3 regions of the Neobacillus sp. SAB-20_R2A genome follow, and region 1 is predicted to be linked to each of the others. Evidence: a T-box and tRNA genes for the amino acid it is inferred to sense, from the RefSeq annotation. Region 1 holds a T-box; the other regions hold tRNA genes.
What was found. A T-box is a leader RNA that pairs with one kind of tRNA and senses whether it is charged. The one in region 1 lies ahead of thrS (threonine--tRNA ligase), so its partner is inferred to be a tRNA-Thr.

Region 1 (3,564 bases):
CCTACAGCCAACGCGGCGAAGAGGAAAAAATGAAGGCCCGCCGCATAATGGAGAGAATTCGTTCTTTGAGCGAACCCGTAATGGTGGGCGGTTCCAACCGCAGAAATTAATGTTACAAGGGATTCCGGTATTTCGCCGGAGTCCTTTTTTGCACTTTTAAAACTTCTATTTTGGCCAAGTCCCCCATATATATTAAAACAGAGATTCGGTTTTTAGGGGGGATTTGGTTGGCAGAAATCATCTTCCAAAATAAGATGGATGCAATCCGTTTTTATAATCATTTGCAAAAAGTATTAAATAATCTTCTTGATTATGAAAATATTCTTCTTTTTGAAGATCGACATATAGTGAAAATAATGGATGGCTCTTGTTCTGACCATTTATTTGCCAAGGTTAAAGACGCTTTTTATGAGTTTATTACATGTATCAAACGCGATGACTGGTTTATGGATATTTTGGAGCAGCAATTTTTTTACGAAGACCTGGAGGAACGGCAGCAAATTTTGGAGATTCTTTATTCCATTTTAGAAGGGCATCGCTTTGAACTTTCTTCTTTTTTACAGGAAAATAATGAGGAACCTAATATTAAGGAAGCCATTCATCATGTTTTCCAGGAAAATATTTCGTTCTCGTTTGATTCGTTTGCGAAATTTAGGTTGCGCTCGTATCTCCAGCTCCTTGAAAGCTATGTGGAGCTTTCAATTGATGAATATAAAATGGAGCAGGAATACCAAATGTTTGTGAATATGCTGAGAGATTTTTTGGCAAATCGGGAGCCGAAAATTGATGTGCTGCATCTATTATTTGATGATGAAATCACCTTTTACAATGAACATTTTGAAGAAATGAAACGAAGCGAATTGATACGTCTGATTGACCGAAAGCTGTTGGTGAATCATCCGGTTTACGTCGATTCGGCCTCGATTGCCCCGCTATTATCTCTGGCGCCAACATCTATTTTTCTTTATACAAATGATCCGGAGGCCCCGCTTGTCAGAACAATTAAGAATATTTTTGAGGAAAGAGTGAAGGTCAGGCAATTCGAGGCGCTCCGGGAAGTGAAAAATTGGGTAGGAAAAGCAACTTCCTCCGAAAACCATGGATAAAAAATACAAATTGTTAAAATAATTTGTTTTATGAAGTTGATTTTTTAAAACTAAATCATTATAATAACGTACATAGCTTATATCATAGTAAATGTAATGATAAGGACAACAGTATTTTTTTACGGTTTTTAGAGAGGGAGGACGCGGCTGAAAGCCTCCTAACACGAAAGAAATACTTACCACCTTTAAACTTCACCAGTGAACACTTCATTTTTTCATGAAGCTAGTAATTGTTGACGGCAATCAGCCGTTACCCTGACCTAAAGTCATTTTCAGTATGCCTGTTGGCAGCTTCTGAAAATGAAAAATTGGGTGGAACCACGTGTTAATCAAAACTCGTCCCTATTCCTAGGGACGGGTTTTTTATTTTTTATTTTATAAGGAGGAATTGATGATGTCAGATGTTGTAAAAATTGCATTTCCTGATGGGGCAGTAAAGGAGTTCCCAAAAGGAACGACAACAGAAGATATTGCGGCATCCATCAGCCCTGGTCTGAAGAAAAAGGCTATTGCCGGCAAACTAAACGGTCAAATGTATGATCTTCGCCGTCCAATTCAAGAAGACGGTTCAATAGAAATCGTGACACCAGAATCTAAGGATGCCCTTGAGGTATTGCGCCACAGTACTGCCCACTTAATGGCACAGGCTGTTAAGCGTTTGTACCCGGGAGCGAAGCTTGGTGTCGGCCCTGTTATTGAAGGCGGATTTTATTACGATATGGATTTAGAGGAATCTTTGACACCTGAAGACCTTCCTAAAATCGAAAAGGAAATGGCGAAAATCGTTAGCGAGAACATTGAAGTTGTCCGCAAAGAAGTCAGCCGTTCCGAAGCGGTTCAGCTTTTTAAAGAAATCGACGATGAGTATAAGCTTGAGTTGATTGAAGCTATTCCTGATGATGAACAAGTAACGATCTATGAGCAGGGGGATTTCTTCGACCTATGCCGCGGTATCCATGTTCCATCAACTGGAAAAATTAAAGAATTTAAGCTGTTAAGCATTGCGGGTGCCTACTGGCGCGGCGACAGCAATAACAAAATGCTTCAGCGCGTATACGGCACTGCCTTTTTCAAAAAGGAAGAGTTGGCTGAACATCTTCGTTTGCTTGAAGAAGCAAAAGAGCGTGACCACCGCAAGCTTGGTAAGGAGCTTAACTTATTTACTAATTCTCAAAAGGTAGGGCAAGGGTTGCCGCTTTGGCTGCCAAAGGGTGCAACCATCCGTCGTATCGTTGAACGCTATATCGTGGACAAAGAGGTCAGCCTAGGCTATGACCATGTTTATACACCGATTATGGCAAACGTGGAGTTATATAAAACTTCCGGCCACTGGGATCATTACCATGAAGATATGTTCCCGGTAATGGAAATGGACAATGAGCAATTAGTGCTCCGCCCGATGAACTGCCCACACCATATGATGGTGTACAAAAATGCGATGCACAGCTACCGTGAGCTTCCAATTCGGATTGCTGAGTTAGGAACAATGCACCGTTATGAAATGTCAGGTGCTTTATCCGGATTGCAGCGTGTCCGCGGGATGACTTTGAACGATGCGCATATCTTTGTTCGTCCGGATCAAATTAAGGAAGAATTCCAGCGAGTTGTTCGGCTGATTCTAGAGGTTTATAAAGATTTCGATATTAAGGAATATTCATTCCGATTATCGTATCGTGATCCTCAAGATAAGGAAAAGTACTTCGATGACGATGCAATGTGGGAAAGAGCACAAAGCATGTTAAAAGAAGCGATGGATGACCTTGGCCTTGATTATTTCGAAGCTGAAGGAGAAGCGGCATTCTACGGTCCTAAATTGGATGTTCAAGTCAGAACTGCTTTAGGCAAGGACGAAACTTTGTCGACTGTGCAATTGGATTTCTTGCTGCCTGAACGTTTTGATTTAACGTATGTTGGTGAAGATGGCAAGCAGCACCGTCCGGTTGTTATCCACCGTGGCGTGGTGTCCACTATGGAACGGTTTGTGGCTTACTTAATTGAAGAATACAAGGGCGCATTCCCAACTTGGCTGGCGCCTGTACAGGTTCAAGTGATTCCTGTTTCGCCAGAAGCGCATTTTGATTATGCCCGAAAGGTACAGGAACAATTGAAGGCTGCAGGCTTCCGCGTTGAATTGGACGGCCGTGATGAAAAAATCGGCTATAAGATCCGCGAAGCGCAAATGCAGAAAATCCCTTATATGCTGGTTGTCGGCGATAAGGAAGTCGAGGAAAACGCTGTTAACGTACGTAAATATGGCGAGCAGAAGTCTGATACTAAGGCGTTTGAGGAGTTTCTTGCTGGGTTGAAGGCGGAAGTGCAGAAATAATTTTAGAAGGGGAGAGCAATCTCCCTTTTTTGTTTTTTAAGGACAAAACTGCTTGAAATAGAGGCGGAAGTGTCCGAATCAGCGTAACCTTCGGACAAAATCGATTGAAAAAGAGATGAAAGTGTCCGAACC
Region 2 (3,564 bases), 1.6 Mb from region 1:
GAAGCCCCAGTAAACGGCGGCCGTAACTATAACGGTCCTAAGGTAGCGAAATTCCTTGTCGGGTAAGTTCCGACCCGCACGAAAGGCGTAACGATCTGGGCACTGTCTCAACGAGAGACTCGGTGAAATTATAGTACCTGTGAAGATGCAGGTTACCCGCGACAGGACGGAAAGACCCCATGGAGCTTTACTGTAGCCTGATATTGAATTTTGGTACAGCTTGTACAGGATAGGTAGGAGCCTGAGAAACCGGAGCGCCAGCTTCGGTGGAGGCGTCGGTGGGATACTACCCTGGCTGTATTGAAATTCTAACCCGCACCCCTGATCGGGGTGGGAGACAGTGTCAGGTGGGCAGTTTGACTGGGGCGGTCGCCTCCTAAAGTGTAACGGAGGCGCCCAAAGGTTCCCTCAGAATGGTTGGAAATCATTCGCAGAGTGTAAAGGCACAAGGGAGCTTGACTGCGAGACCTACAAGTCGAGCAGGGACGAAAGTCGGGCTTAGTGATCCGGTGGTTCCGCATGGAAGGGCCATCGCTCAACGGATAAAAGCTACCCTGGGGATAACAGGCTTATCTCCCCCAAGAGTCCACATCGACGGGGAGGTTTGGCACCTCGATGTCGGCTCATCGCATCCTGGGGCTGTAGTCGGTCCCAAGGGTTGGGCTGTTCGCCCATTAAAGCGGTACGCGAGCTGGGTTCAGAACGTCGTGAGACAGTTCGGTCCCTATCCGTCGTGGGCGCAGGAAATTTGAGAGGAGCTGTCCTTAGTACGAGAGGACCGGGATGGACGCACCGCTGGTGTACCAGTTGTCTTGCCAAAGGCATCGCTGGGTAGCTATGTGCGGACGGGATAAGTGCTGAAAGCATCTAAGCATGAAGCCCCCCTCGAGATGAGATTTCCCATAGCGTCAAGCTAGTAAGATCCCTGAAAGATGATCAGGTTGATAGGTCAGAGGTGGAAGCGCGGTGACGTGTGGAGCTGACTGATACTAATCGATCGAGGACTTAACCAAGTCATAATTAAGTAAGGTGAACTCGTTTTTACTAAACTTCTTCTGCGTTATCTAGTTTTGAGGGAATGAAACCCTTAATTCAATAGGTCCGGTAGCAATGGCGAGAAGGTCACACCCGTTTCCATCCCGAACACGGAAGTTAAGCTTCTCAGCGCCGATGGTAGTTGGGACGCAAGTCCCTGTGAGAGTAGGACGCTGCCGGGCTAAGACAGAAATTTTACTTTCTGTCTTTTTTCTTCCCCTATAATGAATTTGGAAGAAATTAGTCATTGTTATAAAAGTAGAGATGTGAGAAGATATTCACTGTCGCTTCTTTCATATTATGGAGAGCTGTCCGAGTGGCCGAAGGAGCACGATTGGAAATCGTGTATACGTTAACCGCGTATCAAGGGTTCAAATCCCTTGCTCTCCGCCATAATAAACTTTTTCTAAATGGCCCCTTGGTCAAGCGGTTAAGACACCGCCCTTTCACGGCGGTAACACGGGTTCGAATCCCGTAGGGGTCACCATAAATGGAGGATTAGCTCAGCTGGGAGAGCATCTGCCTTACAAGCAGAGGGTCGGCGGTTCGATCCCGTCATCCTCCACCATATATGCCGGCTTAGCTCAATTGGTAGAGCAACTGACTTGTAATCAGTAGGTTGAGGGTTCAAGTCCTTTAGCCGGCACCACTTCAAATAATTACTTCTTTTGCGGGTGTGGCGGAATTGGCAGACGCACCAGACTTAGGATCTGGCGCCTTCGGGCGTGGGGGTTCGACTCCCTTCACCCGCACCATTTATTTGCGGAAGTAGTTCAGTGGTAGGCTCCAATTTTTCAAAATAACAAATAATGCGCCCGTAGCTCAATTGGATAGAGCGTCTGACTACGGATCAGAAGGTTATGGGTTCGACTCCTGTCGGGCGCGCCATCAAATTTTATAGTTCGGGAAGTAGCTCAGCTTGGTAGAGCACTTGGTTTGGGACCAAGGGGTCGCAGGTTCGAATCCTGTCTTCCCGACCATTCTTTAAAAACTTATGGGGCCTTAGCTCAGCTGGGAGAGCGCCTGCTTTGCACGCAGGAGGTCAGCGGTTCGATCCCGCTAGGCTCCACCATTGAATATTATAAATGAATGTTGGCGGTGTAGCTCAGCTGGCTAGAGCGTACGGTTCATACCCGTAAGGTCGGGGGTTCGATCCCCTCCGCCGCTACCAAATATGTTTTACGGAGGAATACCCAAGTCCGGCTGAAGGGATCGGTCTTGAAAACCGACAGGCGGGTTAAACCGCGCGGGGGTTCGAATCCCTCTTCCTCCGCCATAAGACTGTTATTTATTTTAGAGTGTATCAATTGAACTCTTTTTTGAATATACTTTTGAAGATTGATACAGTCAGACGTAAGCTTTATGTATATCGTTTCTAAATATTTCTTATTATCGCGGGGTGGAGCAGTCCGGTAGCTCGTCGGGCTCATAACCCGAAGGTCACAGGTTCAAATCCTGTCCCCGCAATCCGGTCTGGTAGTTCAGTTGGTTAGAATGCCTGCCTGTCACGCAGGAGGTCGCGGGTTCGAGTCCCGTCCAGACCGCCACTAAAGTGGCTCAGTAGCTCAGTCGGTAGAGCAAAGGACTGAAAATCCTTGTGTCGGCGGTTCGATTCCGTCCTGAGCCACCTTTATTTTTAAAAACATCACGGCGGTTGTGGCGAAGTGGTTAACGCATCGGATTGTGGTTCCGACATTCGTGGGTTCGATTCCCATCAGCCGCCCCATCTATTGCGGGTGTAGTTTAGTGGTAAAACCACAGCCTTCCAAGCTGTTGTTGTGGGTTCGATTCCCATCACCCGCTCCATTATTGGGCTATAGCCAAGCGGTAAGGCAACGGACTTTGACTCCGTCATTCGTAGGTTCAAATCCTGCTAGCCCAGCCAATATGCGGAAGTAGTTCAGTGGTAGAACACCACCTTGCCAAGGTGGGGGTCGCGGGTTCGAATCCCGTCTTCCGCTCCAAAAATATGGCGGCATAGCCAAGTGGTAAGGCACAGGTCTGCAACACCTTTACCACCGGTTCGAATCCGGTTGCCGCCTCCAAATCATGCCGGTGTGGCGGAATTGGCAGACGCGCACGACTCAAAATCGTGTTCCGTGAGGAGTGTCGGTTCGACCCCGACCACCGGTATCATATCTAAATAAAAACATGTCCGGCAGCAATGGCGAGAAGGTCACACCCGTTCCCATCCCGAACACGGAAGTTAAGCTTCTCAGCGCCGATGGTATTTGGGGCAAAAGCCCCTGTGAGAGTAGGACGCCGCCGGGCAAACCAAAAAGACAACCTGAAATGGTTGTCTTTTTTTTGAAGTAAAGCGTAATGACTGAAATTTTGATGCAGTAATATCGTCCAAGATCACTTGGAAATACTCTCTACCAAGGTTTTAAAAAGTCTGAAGTACTTGATGTGCAGTCTTCGGACAAAATTGGGCGAAAAAGGGGTGGAAGCGTCCGAACTTGTGCAACCTTCGGACAAAATCGCTTTAAAAAGGAGTGGAAGTGTCCAAATCTGGGGCACCTTCGGACA
Region 3 (3,564 bases), 150 kb from region 1:
GAAGTATAGGGGCTGACGCCTGCCCGGTGCTGGAAGGTTAAGAGGAGGGGTTAGCGCAAGCGAAGCTCTGAATCGAAGCCCCAGTAAACGGCGGCCGTAACTATAACGGTCCTAAGGTAGCGAAATTCCTTGTCGGGTAAGTTCCGACCCGCACGAAAGGCGTAACGATCTGGGCACTGTCTCAACGAGAGACTCGGTGAAATTATAGTACCTGTGAAGATGCAGGTTACCCGCGACAGGACGGAAAGACCCCATGGAGCTTTACTGTAGCCTGATATTGAATTTTGGTACAGCTTGTACAGGATAGGTAGGAGCCTGAGAAACCGGAGCGCCAGCTTCGGTGGAGGCGTCGGTGGGATACTACCCTGGCTGTATTGAAATTCTAACCCGCACCCCTGATCGGGGTGGGAGACAGTGTCAGGTGGGCAGTTTGACTGGGGCGGTCGCCTCCTAAAGTGTAACGGAGGCGCCCAAAGGTTCCCTCAGAATGGTTGGAAATCATTCGCAGAGTGTAAAGGCACAAGGGAGCTTGACTGCGAGACCTACAAGTCGAGCAGGGACGAAAGTCGGGCTTAGTGATCCGGTGGTTCCGCATGGAAGGGCCATCGCTCAACGGATAAAAGCTACCCTGGGGATAACAGGCTTATCTCCCCCAAGAGTCCACATCGACGGGGAGGTTTGGCACCTCGATGTCGGCTCATCGCATCCTGGGGCTGTAGTCGGTCCCAAGGGTTGGGCTGTTCGCCCATTAAAGCGGTACGCGAGCTGGGTTCAGAACGTCGTGAGACAGTTCGGTCCCTATCCGTCGTGGGCGCAGGAAATTTGAGAGGAGCTGTCCTTAGTACGAGAGGACCGGGATGGACGCACCGCTGGTGTACCAGTTGTCTTGCCAAAGGCATCGCTGGGTAGCTATGTGCGGACGGGATAAGTGCTGAAAGCATCTAAGCATGAAGCCCCCCTCGAGATGAGATTTCCCATAGCGTCAAGCTAGTAAGATCCCTGAAAGATGATCAGGTTGATAGGTCAGAGGTGGAAGCGCGGTGACGTGTGGAGCTGACTGATACTAATCGATCGAGGACTTAACCAAGTCATAATTAAGTAAGGTGAACTCGTTCTTATTTACTTCTTCTGTATTATCTAGTTTTGAGGGAATGAAAAATTTTAAATTTCCTCTTGCAAAATATGAAATAGACATTATAATAAAATAGTGTCTGATAAATGGTCTGGTAGTAATGGCGAGAAGGTCACACCCGTTCCCATCCCGAACACGGAAGTTAAGCTTCTCAGCGCCGATGGTAGTTGGGGCGAAAGCCCCTGTGAGAGTAGGACGCTGCCAGGCTGTTAAAATGGAGGATTAGCTCAGCTGGGAGAGCATCTGCCTTACAAGCAGAGGGTCGGCGGTTCGATCCCGTCATCCTCCACCATAATAATTTAATTATCATTTTGCCGGCTTAGCTCAATTGGTAGAGCAACTGACTTGTAATCAGTAGGTTGAGGGTTCAAGTCCTTTAGCCGGCACCTTGAGCCATTAGCTCAGTCGGTAGAGCATCTGACTTTTAATCAGAGGGTCGAAGGTTCGAGTCCTTCATGGCTCACCATTTAAATATGCGGGTGTGGCGGAATTGGCAGACGCACCAGACTTAGGATCTGGCGCCGCAAGGCGTGGGGGTTCGACTCCCTTCACCCGCACCATTTAAATATTGCGGAAGTAGTTCAGTGGTAGAACACCACCTTGCCAAGGTGGGGGTCGCGGGTTCGAATCCCGTCTTCCGCTCCAAAATTGCCGGGGTGGCGGAACTGGCAGACGCACAGGACTTAAAATCCTGCGGTAGGTGACTACCGTACCGGTTCGATTCCGGTCCTCGGCACCACTTAATAAATAATGCGCCCGTAGCTCAATTGGATAGAGCGTCTGACTACGGATCAGAAGGTTATGGGTTCGACTCCTGTCGGGCGCGCCATTAAATTTAATAGTACGGGAAATAGCTCAGCTTGGTAGAGCACTTGGTTTGGGACCAAGGGGTCGCAGGTTCGAATCCTGTTTTCCCGACCATTCTCACTAAATTCAATGGGGCCTTAGCTCAGCTGGGAGAGCGCCTGCTTTGCACGCAGGAGGTCAGCGGTTCGATCCCGCTAGGCTCCACCATTTAATTAATATGTAATTTGGCGGTGTAGCTCAGCTGGCTAGAGCGTACGGTTCATACCCGTAAGGTCGGGGGTTCGATCCCCTCCGCCGCTACCAAGATTATTAGGACCTTTAGCTCAGCTGGTTAGAGCAACGAGCAAGGCTTCCTGAATATACTACGAGTTGTACCCATCGAGCTGCTGTTTGAATATGCTTTCTGAGATGGGGACAGACGGATTTTAACCATACAGGTTAAAGAACTTTAACTTGGACCTTTAGCTCAGCTGGTTAGAGCAGACGGCTCATAACCGTCCGGTCGTAGGTTCGAGTCCTACAAGGTCCACCATTAGTTTCATATTTTATGGAGGAATACCCAAGTTTGGCTGAAGGGATCGGTCTTGAAAACCGACAGGCGGGTTAAACCGCGCGGGGGTTCGAATCCCTCTTCCTCCGCCATAAATACATTTTATACTTTTTATTATCGCGGGGTGGAGCAGTCCGGTAGCTCGTCGGGCTCATAACCCGAAGGTCGCAGGTTCAAATCCTGCCCCCGCAATCCGGTCTGGTAGTTCAGTTGGTTAGAATGCCTGCCTGTCACGCAGGAGGTCGCGGGTTCGAGTCCCGTCCAGACCGCCACTAAAGTGGCTCAGTAGCTCAGTCGGTAGAGCAAAGGACTGAAAATCCTTGTGTCGGCGGTTCGATTCCGTCCTGAGCCACCTTTATTTTTTAAAAACATCACGGCGGTTGTGGCGAAGTGGTTAACGCATCGGATTGTGGTTCCGACATTCGTGGGTTCGATTCCCATCAGCCGCCCCATTATAATGCGGGTGTAGTTTAGTGGTAAAACCACAGCCTTCCAAGCTGTTGTTGTGGGTTCGATTCCCATCACCCGCTCCATTATGGGCCTATAGCTCAGCTGGTTAGAGCGCACGCCTGATAAGCGTGAGGTCGATGGTTCGAGTCCATTTAGGCCCACCATAGTATTATTCCGCAGTAGCTCAGTGGTAGAGCTATCGGCTGTTAACCGATCGGTCGTAGGTTCGAGTCCTACCTGCGGAGCCATATAGAGAAGTACCCAAGTGGCTCAAGGGGCTCCCCTGCTAAGGGAGTAGGTCGCGTAAGCGGCGCGAGGGTTCGAATCCCTTCTTCTCTGCCATTTGGCCCCTTGGTCAAGCGGTTAAGACACCGCCCTTTCACGGCGGTAACACGGGTTCGAATCCCGTAGGGGTCATACGAAAAAGCTGATGACAATATGTCATCAGCTTTTTTGTTGTTTTTGAACATGCAATTCATTATATTAATATAACCTCTTTGCTATCTCTGCAATGCAATAAAGTGTTGAAATCGCTTGCAAGACTTCAATTTTCCGCAAATAAAGTTATCTATTTTTTCAAAAATTGAATAACTTTTCAAACTACTTTAACAAAAAAATCACAAAA

Region 2: it encodes a tRNA-Thr, which carries the amino acid that the T-box ahead of thrS (threonine--tRNA ligase) is inferred to sense. The anticodon was not compared.
Region 3: it encodes a tRNA-Thr, which carries the amino acid that the T-box ahead of thrS (threonine--tRNA ligase) is inferred to sense. The anticodon was not compared.

Annotation. Positions count from the first base shown of each region.
Region 1 covers NZ_CP145895.1:4,651,904-4,655,467, reverse strand. The annotation lists gene dnaI (primosomal protein DnaI) at 1-110, shown strand, start outside; gene ytxC (sporulation protein YtxC) at 228-1,106, shown strand; T-box leader at 1,194-1,453, shown strand; gene thrS (threonine--tRNA ligase) at 1,501-3,432, shown strand.
Region 2 covers NZ_CP145895.1:3,034,930-3,038,493, reverse strand. The annotation lists rRNA gene V5M37_RS14810 (23S ribosomal RNA) at 1-1,013, shown strand, start outside; rRNA gene rrf (5S ribosomal RNA) at 1,101-1,217, shown strand; tRNA gene V5M37_RS14800 (tRNA-Ser) at 1,338-1,428, shown strand; tRNA gene V5M37_RS14795 (tRNA-Glu) at 1,448-1,522, shown strand; tRNA gene V5M37_RS14790 (tRNA-Val) at 1,528-1,603, shown strand; tRNA gene V5M37_RS14785 (tRNA-Thr) at 1,609-1,684, shown strand; tRNA gene V5M37_RS14780 (tRNA-Leu) at 1,706-1,790, shown strand; tRNA gene V5M37_RS14775 (tRNA-Arg) at 1,847-1,923, shown strand; tRNA gene V5M37_RS14770 (tRNA-Pro) at 1,939-2,015, shown strand; tRNA gene V5M37_RS14765 (tRNA-Ala) at 2,032-2,107, shown strand; tRNA gene V5M37_RS14760 (tRNA-Met) at 2,130-2,206, shown strand; tRNA gene V5M37_RS14755 (tRNA-Ser) at 2,219-2,311, shown strand; tRNA gene V5M37_RS14750 (tRNA-Met) at 2,429-2,502, shown strand; tRNA gene V5M37_RS14745 (tRNA-Asp) at 2,506-2,582, shown strand; tRNA gene V5M37_RS14740 (tRNA-Phe) at 2,590-2,662, shown strand; tRNA gene V5M37_RS14735 (tRNA-His) at 2,686-2,761, shown strand; tRNA gene V5M37_RS14730 (tRNA-Gly) at 2,768-2,841, shown strand; tRNA gene V5M37_RS14725 (tRNA-Gln) at 2,846-2,920, shown strand; tRNA gene V5M37_RS14720 (tRNA-Gly) at 2,925-2,999, shown strand; tRNA gene V5M37_RS14715 (tRNA-Cys) at 3,007-3,080, shown strand; tRNA gene V5M37_RS14710 (tRNA-Leu) at 3,087-3,168, shown strand; rRNA gene rrf (5S ribosomal RNA) at 3,190-3,306, shown strand.
Region 3 covers NZ_CP145895.1:4,799,793-4,803,356, reverse strand. The annotation lists rRNA gene V5M37_RS23685 (23S ribosomal RNA) at 1-1,087, shown strand, start outside; rRNA gene rrf (5S ribosomal RNA) at 1,223-1,339, shown strand; tRNA gene V5M37_RS23675 (tRNA-Val) at 1,349-1,424, shown strand; tRNA gene V5M37_RS23670 (tRNA-Thr) at 1,446-1,518, shown strand; tRNA gene V5M37_RS23665 (tRNA-Lys) at 1,523-1,598, shown strand; tRNA gene V5M37_RS23660 (tRNA-Leu) at 1,608-1,692, shown strand; tRNA gene V5M37_RS23655 (tRNA-Gly) at 1,703-1,777, shown strand; tRNA gene V5M37_RS23650 (tRNA-Leu) at 1,783-1,871, shown strand; tRNA gene V5M37_RS23645 (tRNA-Arg) at 1,885-1,961, shown strand; tRNA gene V5M37_RS23640 (tRNA-Pro) at 1,977-2,053, shown strand; tRNA gene V5M37_RS23635 (tRNA-Ala) at 2,071-2,146, shown strand; tRNA gene V5M37_RS23630 (tRNA-Met) at 2,166-2,242, shown strand; tRNA gene V5M37_RS23625 (tRNA-Ile) at 2,395-2,471, shown strand; tRNA gene V5M37_RS23620 (tRNA-Ser) at 2,489-2,581, shown strand; tRNA gene V5M37_RS23615 (tRNA-Met) at 2,608-2,681, shown strand; tRNA gene V5M37_RS23610 (tRNA-Asp) at 2,685-2,761, shown strand; tRNA gene V5M37_RS23605 (tRNA-Phe) at 2,769-2,841, shown strand; tRNA gene V5M37_RS23600 (tRNA-His) at 2,866-2,941, shown strand; tRNA gene V5M37_RS23595 (tRNA-Gly) at 2,949-3,022, shown strand; tRNA gene V5M37_RS23590 (tRNA-Ile) at 3,027-3,103, shown strand; tRNA gene V5M37_RS23585 (tRNA-Asn) at 3,113-3,187, shown strand; tRNA gene V5M37_RS23580 (tRNA-Ser) at 3,191-3,281, shown strand; tRNA gene V5M37_RS23575 (tRNA-Glu) at 3,285-3,356, shown strand.